One region of the Sinorhizobium sp. CB7 genome, then DNA from elsewhere that is predicted to be linked to it. Evidence: predicted binding sites of a transcription regulator. Region 1 holds the regulator's gene; the other holds the start of a gene.

Evidence for each region. Region 1 encodes PhoB, which activates phosphate uptake and scavenging genes when phosphate is short. Its sites were predicted from a motif close to TGTCATNNANCTGTCAT; they were not measured.
Region 2: the regulator PhoB is predicted to act here: its motif matches at 2,201-2,217, upstream of AAE029_RS12935 (DUF2278 family protein).

Annotation. Positions count from the first base shown of each region.
Region 1 covers NZ_JAULLL010000007.1:286,076-291,418, forward strand. Annotated here, with positions in the region: gene pstA (phosphate ABC transporter permease PstA) at 1-800, shown strand, start outside; gene pstB (phosphate ABC transporter ATP-binding protein PstB) at 815-1,630, shown strand; gene phoU (phosphate signaling complex protein PhoU) at 1,672-2,385, shown strand; gene phoB (phosphate regulon transcriptional regulator PhoB) at 2,418-3,101, shown strand; gene AAE029_RS15685 (GcrA family cell cycle regulator) at 3,231-3,761, opposite strand; gene AAE029_RS15690 (aspartate aminotransferase family protein) at 4,185-5,343, shown strand, end outside.
Region 2 covers NZ_JAULLL010000006.1:78,035-83,377, forward strand. Annotated here, with positions in the region: gene AAE029_RS12930 (lytic transglycosylase domain-containing protein) at 1-884, shown strand, start outside; gene AAE029_RS12935 (DUF2278 family protein) at 964-2,013, opposite strand; gene AAE029_RS12940 (GNAT family N-acetyltransferase) at 2,426-2,938, shown strand; gene AAE029_RS12945 (DUF2946 family protein) at 3,038-3,442, shown strand; gene AAE029_RS12950 (PepSY-associated TM helix domain-containing protein) at 3,509-4,879, shown strand; gene AAE029_RS12955 (glycine betaine ABC transporter substrate-binding protein) at 5,142-5,343, shown strand, end outside.

The DNA of each region.
Region 1 (5,343 bases):
AGGACCGTAAGGTTTCCGACAAGCAGGTCGGCTGGATGAACCAGCTCAAAGAGAGCGGTGCGCTCCACAAGCAGTTCAACACCGGTCTGTTCACCGCAGGCAATTCCAGCCGCCCCGAGGCCGCAGGCCTGGGTGTCGCCCTGATCGGCTCGTTCTACCTGATGTTGATCGTGCTTGTCCTCTCCCTGCCGATCGGCGTTGCCGCCTCGATCTATCTCGAGGAATTCGCGCCGAAGAACAAGCTGACCGATCTGATCGAGGTCAATATCAACAACCTCGCGGCCGTACCCTCGATCGTTTACGGCCTTCTCGGTCTCGCGGTGTTCATCAACTTCGCTGGTCTGCCGCGTTCGGCCGCTCTTGTCGGCGGCCTCGTGCTGACCCTCATGACGCTGCCGACGATCATCATCGCGACCCGTGCCGCCTTGCGCGCGGTGCCGCCATCGATCCGCAGCGCGGCGCTCGGGCTCGGCGCCTCCAAGATGCAGATGGTGTTCCATCATGTCCTGCCGCTCGCAATGCCCGGCATTCTGACCGGCACGATTATCGGCCTCGCCCACGCCCTTGGTGAGACGGCGCCGCTTCTGCTGATCGGCATGGTCGCCTTCGTCGCCAACTATCCGGCGACACCGCTTGAGCCTTCCACCGCGCTTCCGGTGCAGATCTACATGTGGGCGAACGAGGCGGAGCGCGCCTTCGTTGAGCGGACTTCGGGGGCGATCATCGTCTTGCTCCTGTTCCTCATTGCCATGAATATCGGAGCCATTCTCTTGCGGCGTCGCTTCGAGCGTCGCTGGTAAAAGGAGTAGATCATATGAACATGTTGTCAGAAGCTGCAGTGGAAAAAACCCTGGATCAGAAGATGAGTGCCACTCCCTACAAGATGATCGGCCAAGACGTATCGGTTTACTATGGCGAAAAGCGCGCACTTTTCGACGTCAACCTCAACATTCGCGAAAATACGGTAACGGCTCTGATCGGCCCGTCCGGTTGCGGGAAGTCGACCTTCCTGCGCACGCTGAACCGGATGAACGATACGATCGAAAATTGCCGGGTCACCGGCAAGATCACGCTGGACAGCGAGGATATCTATGATCCGGCGATCGACGTGGTCGAGCTTCGTGCGCGTGTCGGCATGGTTTTCCAGAAGCCGAACCCGTTCCCGAAGTCGATCTATGAGAACGTTTCCTACGGTCCGCGCATCCATGGCCTGACCAAGTCGAAGGCCGACATGGACCAGGTCGTTGAAACGAGCCTGCAAAGGGCCGGCCTTTGGAACGAGGTGAAAGATCGCCTCCACGAAGCGGGTACCGGTCTTTCCGGCGGTCAGCAGCAGCGCCTCTGCATCGCGCGCGCGGTTGCGGTCAGCCCGGAAGTGATTCTGATGGACGAGCCTTGCTCGGCTCTCGATCCGATCGCAACCGCCAAGGTGGAAGAGCTCATCCACGAACTGCGGGAGAACTTCACCATTGTCATCGTGACTCACTCGATGCAACAGGCGGCACGTGTCTCCCAGCGTACGGCGATGTTCCATCTTGGCAATCTGGTCGAGGAGAACGACACCGACAAGATGTTCACCAATCCTGACGACTCGCGCACCCAGGACTACATCATGGGCCGCTTCGGCTAACCCGCGAAGCGCCAAAATCGTTCAAATTCGAGGACACCATAATGGTATCGACTCACATACTTTCTGCCTACGATGACGATCTGAAGTTCCTTTCCCGCCGCATCTCGGAAATGGGGGGATTGGCAGAACAGATGGTCAGCGATTCGGTGCGTGCGCTGGTCCATGGCGATGCGGCGCTCGCCCAGAAGGTCATCTCCGACGATGTCATACTCGATCACGCGGAGCGCGAAATCGGTGATAAGGCGATCGTAACGATCGCCCGTCGTCAGCCAGTGGCGACCGACCTTCGCGAGATCATGGGTTCGATCCGTATCGCCGCCGATCTGGAGCGTGTCGGAGATCTCGGCAAGAACACGGCAAAGCGCGTCATCGCGGTTCAGGGCACCGGCGTTCCGCGCCGGCTTGCCCGTGGCCTGGAGCACCTCTCCGAGCTGGCGCTCGGGCAGCTCAAGGAAGTGCTCGATGTCTATACGACGCGTTCCGCCGACAAGGCCAAGTCGATCCGCGAGCGCGACGAGGAAATCGATGCGATGTACACGTCCCTGTTTCGCGAGCTCCTCACTTATATGATGGAGGATCCGCGCAACATCACCTCGTGCACGCATCTCCTGTTCTGCGCCAAGAACATTGAGCGCATCGGCGACCATGCGACCAATATCGCCGAGACGATCTACTACATGGCGACCGGCGCGCAGCCGGAGGGCGAGCGTCCCAAGGACGACACCGCGAACACCGTCGGTGCGGTTACGGAATAATCGTTCCGGGCCTGTGAAGGAGACGCGACCATATGATCCCGAAAGTTGCTGTCGTAGAAGACGAAGAAGCCCTGAGTGTGCTGTTGCGATATAACCTCGAGGCCGAAGGCTTCGAGGTCGACACCATCCTCAGGGGCGATGAGGCGGAAATTCGCCTTCAGGAGCGCATTCCCGACCTCCTCATCCTCGATTGGATGCTTCCCGGCGTATCCGGCATCGAACTGTGCCGCCGCCTGCGCATGCGGCCCGAGACGGAACGTCTGCCGATCATCATGCTGACGGCCCGCGGCGAGGAAAGCGAACGGGTGCGCGGCCTTTCCACCGGCGCGGACGACTACGTCGTCAAGCCGTTTTCCACGCCGGAGCTGATGGCGCGGGTGAAGGCGATGCTTCGCCGGGCCCGGCCGGAGGTGCTGTCCAGTGTGCTCAAATGCGGCGATATCGAACTTGACCGTGAAACCCATCGCGTACATCGCAAGAGCCGGGAGGTGCGCCTCGGTCCCACCGAGTTCCGCCTTCTCGAATTCCTGATGTCGTCCCCCGGCCGCGTCTTCTCCCGCTCGCAGCTTCTCGACGGCGTCTGGGGGCATGATATCTATGTTGATGAACGCACCGTGGACGTGCATGTCGGCCGCTTGCGCAAGGCACTCAATTTTTCGAACATGCAGGATGTAATCCGCACCGTTCGCGGCGCCGGCTATTCGATGGAAGCCTGAGCCGACTAAAACCTACTCCAGATGCTGAAAACGGGCCCTAGCGGCCCGTTTTGGCTTTTTTGTGGGACAAAGCAGGAGTGCAAACCGCGCATAACCTCGGGATCATGCGCTGGTGCAAGGCTTAGTCGACTAGTTGATCCGCGGCGTCCGGCGGCGCTCAGCGATAGGCTGATAGGCCAGGCGCTGGTGATAGCCGCAATAGGGCGAGGAATCGGGGGATTCGCAGCCGCAGAAGTGAAAATCTTCCTTCAGCGGATCGCCGACCGGCCATTTGCAGGTGCGTTCGGTGAGCTCCGTGAGTCCAAGGCGGCGCGAGATCGGCACGACCACGTTGGCGGCCGGCCGGAATTCGATTTCCTCGACGGCATCGAACTCGATCTCTTCCTTGAGGAGCGTCGCGCCGGCGGCTCTGGTGATCGTTCGCGTGGTGAGGCGAGAGGCGTAGTTCGGCGCGCGGGGAGCGGATGTATTGCGCTTCGGTGCCCGGGTCGCCGATGTGGTGCCACCCGCTTTGGCGCGGCCAGGCAGGCTCAGGCGATGCACCTTGCCAATGACGGCGTTTCGGCTTACGCCGCCGAGTTGCGCCGCGATCTGGCTGGCGCTTAGTCCCTCCGACCACAGTTTCTTGAGTTTTTCCACCCGCTCGTCTGTCCAGTTCATGCCCTGTCTCCGCCTGTCGCGTTGGTGATGGCAGAATCCCTCACCCTTGCCCCGGACGCCTCCGAAGCAAAAAACGCCTGAAATTTTGGTGACTAGTTCCGCCGCATGCAGTCTAGTAATTGAACTTTAACCTAGTGTGAGGCTGACTCCGTGACAAGAGTCGCCAGAATCTCGATGAATCGATTTCGGAGTTTTCCCCAACTTGCTGTCCTGACGTGTCATTTCTGCAATATAAGTTGTTGAACACGTGATGAAGTGAGACGGCTCCGTACCGCAACTGCGCAGCTCTCTGTTTTGTTGACATCGCAGTGCGAAAAGGGAATAGTGCCAACGCCGCCGAAAGGCGGCATTTTGATTTTCCGGATCTGCGTCGAATAGTGAATCCGGTCGCTCCATATAGCTCTGATCGAGGAGATATGCGCCATGGCTCAAGCCGCGCCGCTCTATGATACCTATTCTCGTGCTCCGTTGCGGTTCGAGCGAGGGGAGGGAGTGTGGCTGATCACCGAGAACGGCGAGCGCTATCTCGATTTTGGGGGCGGTGTCGCAGTCACTTCTCTTGGACACGGGCATCCGCATCTTGTTGAAGCCCTCAAGGCGCAGGCCGACAAGGTCTGGCACCTCTCCAACCTCTATGAGGTCCCGGGCCAGGAAAAGCTCGCCGCACGCCTGACCGCGGCGACCTTCGCGGACAAGGTCTTTTTCACGAATTCCGGCGCGGAAGCCCTGGAATGCGCGATCAAGACTGCACGCCGGTACCAATATTCCAGGGGCCATCCTGAAAGGTTCCACATCATCACGTTCGAAGGAGCCTTCCACGGACGCACGCTCGCGACCATCGCGGCCGGCGGACAGGAAAAGTATCTGGAAGGCTTCGGACCCAAGGCTCCTGGTTTCGATCAGGTACCCTTCGGTGATATCGACGCGGTGCGTGCCGCCATCACTGATGCAACGGCCGCTATCCTGATAGAGCCTGTTCAGGGCGAAGGCGGCATTCGTCCGGCAACGATGGAGTTCATGCGCGCACTTCGCACTCTTTGCGACGAGCGTGGGCTTCTTCTGGTCCTGGATGAAGTACAGACCGGCGTCGGCCGTACCGGCAAGCTCTTCGCCTATGAATGGTCCGGCGTTACACCTGACATCATGGCAGTCGCCAAAGGTATCGGCGGCGGTTTTCCGCTCGGTGCCTGTCTGGCGACGGCAGAGGCAGCGTCCGGCATGAAGGCGGGCACTCATGGCTCCACCTATGGCGGCAATCCGCTTGCAATGGCGGTTGGCAATGCGGTGCTGGACGTCATTCTGTCGGACGGATTCCTGGAACACGTTCGCGACGTGGCCCTTGTCTTCCGTCAGGCACTGGCATCGCTCAAGGATCGCTATCCGGACGTGATCGAGGATGTTCGGGGCGAAGGACTGATGCTCGGCATCAAGGCGGCAGTCCCTTCGGCCGATCTGTTGCAGGCCATACGCGCCGAGCACTTGCTGGCAGTTCCGGCAGGTGACAACGTTCTGCGCCTGCTGCCGCCGCTCACGACGACGGCGGACGAGGCACGGGAGGGGCTTTCCCGCATCGAGCGTGCCG
Region 2 (5,343 bases), on a different contig from region 1:
TCCTTTCGCTCGTTTTCCCGGCAAGATCCCAGCCCGAAACAAACGCCGCCTCACCGGTCTGTCTTTCCTCCGGGCCGACGGCGACCGGATCGGGTGAGACACTCTGCATCCGCAAGGAGAGTTACAACCGCGATCTTTGCGTCGCGATCGACCATTTTGCCCATGCCCATGATCTGCCGCCGGACTATTTCGCTCGGCTGATCTGGCGCGAAAGCACCTTCCGTCTCGATGCGCTGAGCCCCAAGGGCGCGGAGGGTATAGCGCAGTTCATGCCGGCGACGGCGAAACTGCGTGGGCTTGCAAACAGTTACGACGCGCTGCAGGCCCTGCAGAAATCGGCCGAGTATCTCGATGAGCTGCGCGACCGTTTCGGCAACCTGGGATTGGCCGCGGCCGCCTATAATGCCGGCGAAAATGGGCTGGCGATCTTTCTGGACTCCGGCCGCCTGCCCTACGAGACGCGCAGCTATGTGGTCGCCATCACGGGCCATACGGTCGAGGACTGGAAAGACAATCCTCCGGACGTCGCAGCGGCCAAGCTCGACGAGAAAAAGTCCTTTCTGGATGGCTGCATCGCTCTTGCTGAAAGCCGTCGGCTGCGTGAGCCCATCTGGCAGCCGGAGGGTGTCTGGGCGCCCTGGGGAGCCCAGATCGCGGCACATTTCCAGGTCGCCGTGGCGCGCCGCCTCTTCATCGAGGCCATGCGCAAGCTACCCTCGCCGCTCAATACCGAGCAGCCGCTGATCCAGCGCCAGCGCGACCGTAGCTTCGGTTTCCGCCCGCGCTACACGGCCCGCATTTCGAGGCAAACGCGCGCGGAGGCGGATGATGTCTGCGACGAGGTCCGCAAATATGGCGGCGCGTGCACCGTGTTCAAGAATTGAGCAGCCCGTTACGATGCCGCCAGATGGAAGAGGCCCGTTCAAGTGAGAAGATCAACCGGCTGACAGGTATCTTTTCGAATCACGACTGGAACGGGATCGTCCGGCCCGGCTGGCGCGCCTGGTCCTTGGTGTAGGAGACGCCGTGCACCTTGAGGCCCTGCGCGTTCAGAAGCGTGATGATGCCGCCCTTGTTGGAGAGCGCGACAGGGCTCTTCATCTCGAAGACCGCGGCCGCACCCGCGGCGATTGAACCGGAAAGCGCCATCGCGTTCTTCTGCTTGTCCTTGATCTGCCAGCCGGTAAGCTCAACGGGCACGTCAGCGGTGTTGAGCAGCGTGACCGTCTCGCGCTCCGGCGTTTTGACGTCGTTGACATAGGCCGCGATGATGCGGACGAGCCCGTCCGGCACATCGAATGTCGGGATGCGATCGCGATCGACGGGCGTATGCGGCCGGCTTGGATGCTCGCGGTCCAGCGGCAAGATGAGCGAGCCGTCGCCGTCGTCGGAATGCCAGGCCTGCGTCTGGAATTTCAGGAAGATCCCGACCCACTGCCTCTCGCGCGGGAATTCCAGGATCAGCCCGCCATCCTGCCACGGCCCGTTCTCGGATGCGAACCTGCCAGGCGGATTGCCCTGATTGAAATGGATGTCGTGGATGCCGCGGCCGGGCTTGAAGCCGAAATATTTGTCGGCCTTGTCGTTCTCCGGTCCCCAGGTCTCGCCAAAGGCGTAGATCATCGCTTCCTCGTCCGACATGGCGCGCTGGGCATAGGCGTCGATCTTTTCGTTCAGATCGTTATCAGGCCCCGCCGCCGACAGCGGCAGTGGCTGCAGCTCCCAAGGCTGCATGAGATTGCCGCGAATGAAATCGAGCGCCACGCCGCCGGGCTTGCTCGGGGTTCTGTGAAGCCCCTCCGGGAGTTCCGCGAGAAGATCGGTCACCGGATGCTCGAAGTGCGCGCGCACCAGATATTCGACCTCGCTGCCCTCCTGGGAGCGCACATTGATGGCAATGCGATGCAGCGTTCCATTTTCCGAAACGAGCACCTGATAATGCGGGCTCGCGCCAGTGGCCAGTCGGTTGTTGATCGGTCTTCCCTTGAGAACGGCGTAGTTGTTGAGCGGCATGACATCCTCCATGTCGATCGTGTTGGCTCGTGTCTTTGGCGGGACCGTCGGCAGAATTCAATGCGATTTCGGGGCGTCGCGTTCGAGAACGCGCAAGGGACGCCTATTGCTAAAATGAACGATCATCCTATGCGAACGAGGCACAGATCTTCGACAGCACTATCGCCATCGATCGTGTCGCATTTGAATGACACTTCTGCGACAGCTGGCGGCCTCTCAAACGTCTTGATATGCCAGAAGGTCCACAAAAGCGTCCGGCGACATTTTCGCCGAATCCGATAGCTGCGGGGCGAAATTCGGGTGCGGCGCGGCTCCTCATCCGACCTGTTGCCCATCCACGCAAGCAATCGGTCGTACTTCAACCGTCCATGATAAGCCTATGATCAGTCATGCGAAAAAGGACGCTAGCGTGTTGTCGATCATCATTCGCACGGAGCAGAAAGCCGATTTTACGGCAGTCGATAGGCTGATCGGCGCGGCCTTCGCCGGCAAGCCGTACAGCAGTGGCACCGAGGGCCTGATTGCGCAGGCTCTCCGCGCAAGCGGTGACCTTACCCTCTCGCTTATCGCAGAACGCCAGGGCGAGATCGTGGGGCAGATCATGTTCTCGCCCGTCATCATCAACGAGGCGCCGTCCTCCTGGCACTGCCTGGGCCCGGTCGCCGTTTCTCCGCAATGTCAGAAGGAAGGCATCGGCTCTCGCCTGATCGAGGAAGGTCTTGCCCGATTGCGGGCGACCGGTTCGCACGGATGCGTCCTGGTCGGCGACCCCGGCTATTATTCGCGTTTCGGGTTCCGACCGGTGCTGGCGCTTTCCGCCCGCGACGTTCCGGCCGAATATTTCCAGGTCCTGCCGTTCGAGACCGATGTGCCGGTCGGCACCCTCGATTTTCACCCGGCCTTCGAGACGTCGTCGGCTGACTGATCCAGCGATGCTTTCCATGGGCCGTCGTCGCTCTGAAGCCCACCTTGTGGACGCTTCTGCCGCAGTGACATCATGGCGGGATTGTGTCATGAGCGGCTCATGAAGATCATGCGGCTCCTGTTACGGGATAGGGTATCAGCCGGCGCCATCGCGGTGCTGGTCGCTTATCTGTTGCTGCTGCAGGGTGCCCTCTCCGGCATGGCCCAAGCGACCGTGGCGGCATCCGCGGTCGATTCCCTGCATGTCCTCTGCTCTTCTTCGGGAATCGCCGCCGATCCGGCGAATAATGACGGTGCGCCTGCCAAAAAGGCGCTCGATTGTCCTTGCGGCACGCTCTGCCGGTTGGCCTCGACCGCCATGCCGGCAATTCTCGACGGGCAGACCGGTGTCATTCCCATCGCGACGCCTGTCGCGCTCGACGTTCACTTTCCAGCCAACAATGTTTTCCTACCTGCCTTGCGGGGCCTGATCGGAGAGCCTCGAGCTCCCCCCGTCTCCATCTGACGCCACTTTCCGATCGCCGACGCGCGGCGCGCGCCTCGGCCAGGTTTTCATATTTTGGAGATATTCATGTCCGATCTTTCGATGGGACGGGAAGGCAGCGGCACTGCCGTGCGATCCCCGTTCGACCTTTATCGCGTCGTTTGGCGCTGGCATTTTTATGCGGGGCTACTGGTCCTGCCCTTCATGATCAGTCTCGCCGTCACCGGGGCACTCTATCTTTTCAAGGATGAGATCGACGCAATCGTTCATTCCGACCTGAAGCGCGTCGCCGTCCAGGAGAACGTCGTGATGGCCACCCCATCGGCCATGGTTGCCGCAGCCCTTGCGGAGCATCCGGGGACAGCCATCAAATTTACCGATCCGGACTCCCCCTCGGCATCGGCCGAGGTCACGGTCAATACGGAAAGTCAGGGCAAGCTTGCGGTCTATGTGGACCCCTACTCCGGCCGGGTGCTCGGGACCCTGCCCGACCGCGGCACGGTCATGTGGACAATCCGCTATCTGCACAGCCTGAAATATTTCGGCCCATTCACCCGCGCCTTGATCGAGACTGCCGCCGGCTGGTCCATTCTCCTCGTCGGCACGGGCATCTATCTCTGGTGGCCGCGCCGGCAGACCGGTGGTGTCCTCAGCATTCGTGGAACGCCGAAGCGTCGTGTCTTCTGGCGGGATACGCATGCGGTCACGGGCATCTTCGTCGGGTTCTTCATCGTCTTCCTGGCGATATCAGGCATGCCATGGTCGGGCGTGTGGGGCGCCAAGATCAACGAATGGGCCAACGGCAGCAATTTCGGCTATCCGGCGGGGGTGCGGGTCGCCGTGCCGATGTCCGACGAGCATCTCGACCACGTTGCCAAGACGTCATGGTCGCTCGAACAGGCGCAGGTTCCGCACTCGCCCGCCCACGGTCATGGCGCAGCACCGATCGGGCTCGATGAGGCGGTCGCCACCTTCGACCACCTCGGATTGCATCGCGGATACGCCGTCAATATCCCGACGACCCCGACCGGCGTCTATACTGGCTCCGTCTATCCCGATGATCTCGCGCGGCAGCGGGTTGTGCATCTCGACCAGTATTCCGGAAAGCCGCTCCTCGATATGAGCTTTGCCGATTACGGCCCGCTCGGCAAATGGCTGGAATGGGGGATCAACGTCCACATGGGACAGGAATTCGGGCTCGCCAACCAACTCGTTCTGCTGGCCGCCTGCATCGCGATCGTCGTCCTCGCCGTTTCGGCGGGCGTGATGTGGTGGAAGCGCCGCCCCGCAGGATCACTCGGCGTGCCGCCCATGCCGTCCGACAAGCGCGTGTTCAGGGGCTTGCTGGCAATCCTCATCGCCGGAGGCATCGTCTTTCCCCTCGTCGGCATGTCCCTCGTGATCGTGTTGGCTTTCGATTGGCTCTATTCCAGAGCGTCAAAACCGCGAAGCGCCTGAAACCATGGGCGTCGCTCCATCCGGCGGCGCCCTGGGAATTCCCGTCCGGAATGCACCGCCTTTCGGCCAACGATCGCAAAAATTGCGCTGTTGTTACTGTTACGTACTTACCTTCCGGCGTTTTTCACGGGTAGCTCAGAACCGCCTGCGGCCATACGGGACGAATCTCTTGGGGTTCGTCGGCGCGGCCGCAGCTCGATTCGACCGGATTGCGATCACGCACGAAGCGGGAGGGCGCGCTTTGAAAACAGGATTGAGTGCCATGACGGCGGTCTTCATAACTGCCGTAGTCTCCGTCGGTGCCGCCGATGCGGCCGACATGGTCATCGCGATGCCCAACTGGCCGTCGGGCCAGGCGACCGCGAATATCCTGAAGGTCGGCATCGAGAAGAAATTCGGGTTGCAGGCGGAGGTACGGGAACTCGGAACGCTCAACGCCTTCGTCGGCCTCGAAACCGGCGAAG